Linked DNA regions of Tunturibacter gelidoferens. The main gene of each other region encodes a partner of the protein of the gene in region 2 in a complex. Links are inferred from orthologs where the notes say so. Each region holds a gene or a part of one and is shown on either strand. Other genes may lie near its edges.

Evidence for each region.
Region 1: the proteins of xseB (region 2) and xseA are in contact, whole or in part, in a cryo-EM structure (PDB 8TXR), measured with the Escherichia coli proteins. The link is inferred for Tunturibacter gelidoferens from one-to-one orthologs.

What each region holds. Positions count from the first base shown.
Region 1 is NZ_CP132938.1:4,709,619-4,712,733, reverse strand. What follows is about bases 57-2,856. They hold xseA (exodeoxyribonuclease VII large subunit), read left to right. Parts: upstream 57-665; coding sequence 666-2,048; downstream 2,049-2,856. Other genes in these bases: glmM (phosphoglucosamine mutase), read left to right, coding at 2,045-2,856; RBB81_RS20345 (DUF2905 domain-containing protein), read left to right, coding at 137-361; RBB81_RS20350 (response regulator), read left to right, coding at 57-123. Also shown: more of RBB81_RS20350, read left to right, coding at 1-56; more of glmM, read left to right, coding at 2,857-3,115. UniProt on the Escherichia coli protein: Bidirectionally degrades single-stranded DNA into large acid-insoluble oligonucleotides, which are then degraded further into small acid-soluble oligonucleotides.
Region 2 is NZ_CP132938.1:2,288,446-2,291,759, reverse strand. The notes cover bases 5-3,003. They hold xseB (exodeoxyribonuclease VII small subunit), read right to left. Parts: upstream 1,629-3,003; coding sequence 1,380-1,628; downstream 5-1,379. Other genes in these bases: RBB81_RS10145 (bifunctional homocysteine S-methyltransferase/methylenetetrahydrofolate reductase), read right to left, coding at 1,628-3,003; RBB81_RS10155 (metal-dependent hydrolase), read right to left, coding at 670-1,347; RBB81_RS10160 (polyprenyl synthetase family protein), read left to right, coding at 5-643. Outside these bases: more of RBB81_RS10160, read left to right, coding at 1-4; more of RBB81_RS10145, read right to left, coding at 3,004-3,314. UniProt on the Escherichia coli protein: Bidirectionally degrades single-stranded DNA into large acid-insoluble oligonucleotides, which are then degraded further into small acid-soluble oligonucleotides.

The DNA.
Region 1 (3,115 bases), 2.4 Mb from region 2 along the record:
TCCAATCTGAAAAACGTGCGTGAACAGGCGCGTACCTGGTCGAGGCCTGTAGGCATACTTACAAAACCGTGTCAGCCCTCGGAGCTTCTACGTGAGGCTGCCGTGCTGCTGGCGACTGCTTAGCGAGTGATGCGGCATGCCTGAGCTGGGCCGTACTCTCCTCATCCTCGGGTTGCTGCTGGCTTTGGCCGGGGGGATCATTCTCGGGCTGAATCGCCTGAATCTGCCTCTTGGACGCCTCCCTGGGGACCTCAGCTGGCGTGGCCGGGGATGGTCGGTTTCGTTTCCAATCGCGACTTCGATTCTGATCAGTGTTCTTCTGAGCGTGATTCTTTGGGTTGTGGGACGGCTGCGCCGCTGACCGTCCGATTAGCCGCGTCGCGATGCTAGACTCAGGCAAGATGTCCGAAAGGGAAGACAATCCGCCGACACTGGCCAGCCTTCGAGCGCGGCGAGGGAAGGTCCGGACTGAAAGGCGGTCACCATCGAAGGCTCTGGCAATTCCGTCGCCGGACCTGCTGCTTCAAACGGATTTTTTTTCATTCTTTGAGGAAGAGGCCGCGATCGCGGTTGCTGCTTCTGTTGATTCAGTCCCTCGCAGTGAAGGGTCCAGCGAGATTGCGATAAAACCCCCGCCTCGAAGTGTGCCGGGCATGAGGGAACCGGTGACTGAGCGTCGCATCTGGAGCGTTCGCTCCCTTGTGACGAACGTTAGACAACAGATCGAGATGACCTATACCGACCTCTGGGTCGAAGGTGAGATCTCCAACTGCCGGCCAGCCCCCTCGGGGCACATCTACTTCACGTTGAAGGATGGCGAGGCCCAGTTGCCGGTTGTGCTGTTTCGCCGTCAGGCGGGTTTGTTACGCTTTCGGCCTGCGGATGGGCTTTCCGTTCTGGTTCGTGGCCGCATCTCTGTGTATGAGAGCCGCGGGCAGTTACAGCTTATCGCGGAGACGATGGAACCTCGCGGCGCTGGGGCGTTGCAGCTTGCGTTCGAGCAGCTTAAGGCGCGACTGCTTGCTGAGGGGCTCTTCGACGCGTCTCGTAAGCGACAGTTGCCATCGTTCCCGAAGTGCGTTGGCATCGTCACATCACTCTCCGGCGCAGTGATCCGCGACATCGTTACTGTTGTTCGCCGTCGTCATGCGCGGCTCAATCTGCTGGTGTATCCCGCTACGATGCAAGGTGGGTCCAGTCCGGAGTCTGTCGCTGTAGGCATTCGGTGGTTCAACAAAAATGCTTCGCTGGTCGATGTCATCGTGGTTGCAAGAGGCGGCGGGTCGATGGAAGATCTCGCCGGCTTCAACGATGAGGCGCTGGCCCGTACGATCGCCGCGTCCGGACTGCCTGTCGTCTCTGCAATTGGCCACGAGACGGACTTCACGATCGCCGATTTTGTCGCGGATCTTCGCGCGGCGACGCCGTCAGCTGCTGCTGAACTGATTACGGCGGCGCAGCATCGCATTGAGGAGCGCGTGGCTGCGTTGAGTGCGAGAGTGCAACGTGCTGGGAGATTTCACTTGATGCACGCGCGACAGCGCTACGCACGACTCTCTGCAGAGACGGTTTTGAATCGATTGCGAGATGCCGTCAACCGCAGGGATCAACGGCTCGACGAGCTTCGGCTACGTCTTGAGGCGGCAGCGCAAGGGCGCCTTCGCGTTCCGATCCAACGGCTGAATTCGATGAGTGATCGTCTCCGGCGCCAGGATATTTCTATTCGCATTGCCGCGACGGATCATCGTTTGCAGGCTGTGGCGGTGCGGTTGCAGCGCGCCGCGGTTCAGACGGTTGCGAGTCGGCATACACGTCTCGAAATGACTTCAGCGAGGCTCGACGCGTTGTCGCCACTCGCAGTCTTATCGCGTGGCTATGCTCTCGTTTATCTGCAAGGCGGCGCTGCAGACGGTACGTTGCTGCGTTCCTCCGCAGATGCCGCGGTTGGACAGACGATACGCGCGCGGCTTGCGCAGGGGACGCTCGAGGCCGAAATAAGTCAGACTCATATGGAAGACGCACACATAATGGAGACCAGCAAGTCATGAAGAAGCTCTTTGGAACCGACGGCATTCGCGCTGTCGCAGGGCAGTCACCACTTGATGGGACCACGGTATACGCCATCGGACTTGCACTCGCACATATTCTTGGTGCGAAGACTCTGACGCCGCGAGTTTTACTCGGAATGGATACTCGCGAATCCAGCGAATGGATTGCCGCAACCTTAACGGCCGGGCTCGATGCGGGCGGAGCTTCTGTTGAAAGCGCTGGTGTGATCACAACGCCGGCGGTTGCGTTTCTCACGCATACTCATGGCTTCGCTACCGGCGTCGTCATCTCGGCCTCACACAATCCGTGGCAGGACAACGGCATTAAACTCTTTGGGCCAGATGGTTATAAGCTTCCGGATGCCGTTGAGCTTGCGATCGAAGAGGAGATCTTCCGTCAACTTGCTGCACCGACGACTGCGCCGCAAAGTACCGTGCCGCCTGCTGTAAATGAGGCCGACCGCGCAGAGTATGTTCGCTTTCTGCTGGCGTCCGTTCCTGAGCTTTCGTTGGATGGGAAGCGGATCGTGATCGACTGCGCCAATGGAGCTGCTTCGTCGGTTGCACCACAGCTGTTTTCGGATCTGGGCGGAGAGGTTTTGATCACTCATGCCAGTCCCGACGGGAGAAATATCAATGAGGCCTGCGGGGCATTGCATCCAGAGATCGTTGCCGAACAGGTGAAGCGTTGCAAGGCGTCGATGGGGATTACGTTCGATGGCGATGCCGACCGTGCGCTCTTTGCCGATGAGCATGGTCGCGTTGTGAATGGGGATGCTGTCCTTCTACTGGCGGCACGCGATTTGCAGCGTCGCGGGCTTTTGACTAACTCGACGGTGGTTGCGACGACGATGTCCAACATGGGGCTTGAGGCGGCGCTGAAACGTAGCGGAATCGAGATGCTTCGCGCTGCTGTCGGGGACAAGTACGTTCTTGAGCAGATGATTGCCACGGGCGCTGCCCTGGGTGGAGAACAGTCCGGCCACATTATCTTCAGCGGACGCAGCACGACGGGGGATGGACTGCTGACGGCGTTGCTGCTGCTGGATGTTGTCCACCGGAGCGGG
Region 2 (3,314 bases):
CTACATGCAGTCCTTCTCGGCGGCCCTTGAGGAGCGGAACTTTCGCGTCCTTGAGTTGCTGATCTCGCTTACCCAGCAGATGGTCGAGGGCGAGCTGCTCCAGATTGAAAAGCTCGGCCACCTTATCAACGAAGAGGAGTACTTCGACCTCATCTTCCGCAAGACCGCCTGCCTCTTCAAGGTCTCGATGCAGCTCGGTGCGGCGATCACGCCTGCTCACGGCTTCGGTGACCCCGATGAACTTGAATCCCAGCTCGGCGAGTACGGCCGCAACCTGGGCCTCGCCTTCCAGATCGTCGACGACGTTTTAGACCTGACCGCCGCTGAAGATGTCCTCGGCAAGCCTGTCGCCTCGGACCTGCGCGAAGGCAAGGCCACTCTCGCCGTCATCCACGCGCTCGAGCGCGGCACAGGAGCCGACCGCGAGGCCATCCGCACCGTCCTCGCCGACCGCAGCTTCGCCCGTGTCTCCCACCCGCAGATCCTTGAGATTCTGCAACGCCACGGCTCCATCGACTACGCCATGGACACCGCCTGCGCCTACGCCGAAGCAGCCCGCCTCACCATCGCAGAGCTGCCCGACTCCGACGCCAAGCGCGCGCTCCTCTGGGTACCCGGCTTCGTCACCAGCCGCGACCGCTGACATCGAAAGATCCCGCGAAAGAGAAACTAGATCACTGCCTCACCCATCTCTGCGCGCAGCGCACGATGCTGATCAAACCACCACGCCCACGGAATCAAAACTAACTCAGCAACGATTCCAGGCCACGCAATATCTTGTGCGACGTTAGCAGGTGGACTACTGAATCGATCTCCAAGGTATAGCACCAGCAGCAACACGACATAAGCGAGAAATCCGTATCGCCCAACTCGATCGCGAGCGCGAGTAACGCCAACATACAACCAGATGCCCAGCAGAAACATGGTCAATTCGACGGCCAGCGTTGCGCCCACATGGTTCCACAACCCCAGACCGAACAGAGGACTGCCAGGATAGAGTGGCATATCCGGACGATGCGTAATCCAGTCGAGTAACCAGTGGCTCACCACGCCAATCCAAATCACAACCGCGCCACGCCGATAGCGTGTGGTCAGGTAGTACAGAAGCCCGAACGCCGAGGCCCAGACAACTGACATCAACAAGCTGTGCGACCACGGAAAATATTCAAGATCGAGCGGAGTAAACCGCGTATTGCCAGGGTCGATACGTACTCGCTCCCAGCCAGTCAGAAGAAACACCGGCCACAGCATATCCAGAAACATGGGGGCCGCAATCAGGACACCCCTGTTGGTACGAGGCGCAAACTTCTTGCTCGCAAAACCGACTGCGAAATGACCGAGAAACATGATCGGGACCTGCCCTCCCTACGGCCCATCCTCTACTCCTCGTCGTCACCCAACTGACCATTCTCAGACATATCCAGATCCTCCACCCCTTTCTTACCCTTACCCTGCTCCACCAGCACCTGGATCTTTCCCTCTGCTGCCTCCAGCTCCTTCTTGCAGGCGTTCGAGAGCTTCACACCCTCCTCGAACAGACGCACCGACTCGTCGAGCGAAAGGTCTCCGCGCTCCAGCTTCTCCACCACCGTCTCCAACGCCGTCAACTGCTCTTCAAAGTTCGCCATTACGCAACCTCAACCTCTGCCAGCCCGAGCACGTCGGCCGCGACGCCATATCGTCCGAAGGGCGCACTCACCTGAACGCCCTGCACCATCGGCCTTGCCTCAGCCAGCATCTCCTGCGCAATCTTGACGCCCTCCAGCCTGCCTGCTTCGGGGGTCAGCGCCGTGGCCATCCGCGCCATAATCTCATCCGGCATACTCACGCGCAGATCGTTCTTCATAAACTCCGCGTTGCGCAGACTAGTCAACGGCCAGATGCCCGCGATCACCGGAATGCGGAAGCCTTCGATCCTGCGCAAAAACTCTTCAAGCACGCGCATATCGAAGACGGGTTGCGTGATGGCGTACTCCGCCCCAGCCTCCACCTTGAACGCGAACCGGCGAACCTCCTGATCCATATCCTGCACGCCTGGGTTCGCCGCTACCGCAATGGAGAAGCCCGTGGACTCTCCGATAGAGTTGCTCCCAATGTCGAGTCCGTAGTTCAGATTCTTCACCACATTCACTAGACCGATCGCATCGACATCAAACACCGCCGTCGCATTCGGATAGTTGCCCAGCTTCGGCGGATCGCCCGTCAGGCAAAGAATATTTTTCAGCCCAATCGACGAGGCGCCCAGCAGATCGCTCTGAATGCTCAGCACGTTTCTGTCGCGGCAGGTGTAGTGCAGAATCGTCTCGATGCCGACATGCTGTTGAATCTGCACGCACAGGCTCTGCGCACTCATCCTCGCGCTGGCCCGGGGCGAATCCGGCACATTGATCGCATCCACGCCGAGCCGGTGCAACTGCGCTGCACCATCCAGCTCCTTGCTGCAGTCGATGCCCTTCGGCGGAACGATCTCCACCATCGTTACAAACTCGCCCGCCGCTACCATCGAACCGATCTTGGACCGTTCGGCCAGCGGCGGCGGCGCAACCTTGCTCTCCTTGATGGTCGTAGCCTTGCCCGTACCGCTGCGCTGCATCACCTCAATGCCGCCCTCCATCGCTCCCAACGCGCGCAGCGAGCTCTTCATCGCCCGCGTGTAGCTCGGCGTGGTACCGCAACATCCGCCAACGATGCTCGCGCCCGCCTTCACCAGCTTGCGGGTAAAGCTGGCCATGTACTCGGGCGACGTGAGATAGATCGTTCGCCCCTCGACGGCTCGTGGAATTCCGGCGTTCGGCATCGCAGCCAAGGGAAGTGCGGTCAATGGCCGCATCCGCTCAATCACGCTCAATACCGTAGCCGGACCCGCGCTGCAGTTGCATCCCACAGCGTCCGCGCCCCACTCCGTCAGCTTGATCGCGGCAGTCTCCGCCGATGCACCGTCGAGGCAGTTCCCGTCTTCATCGACCGTCATCATTACGACGACACGAACTCCCGGAGCCACACTGCGCGCTGCCAGAATCGCCTGCTCCGCCTCGGTCAGCGACGTCATCGTCTCCACAATCAGCAGATCCACGCCCACGCCCGGCCCACCCTCTACCAAAGCACGAATCTGTTCCGCAAAAGCTTCCTGGGCCTCCTCGAGTCCAACCTTACCCAGCGGCTCCAACCGCACGCCCAGCGGCCCGATCGACCCCGCCACAAAGGCCTCAGAGGCCTGCTTCTCCCGTATCTGGTTCACGCACTCCCGCGCCAGCTTGACGCCCGCTACGTTGATCGCGCGCACCTGATCCTGCAACCCATGCTGGCCCAGGCGA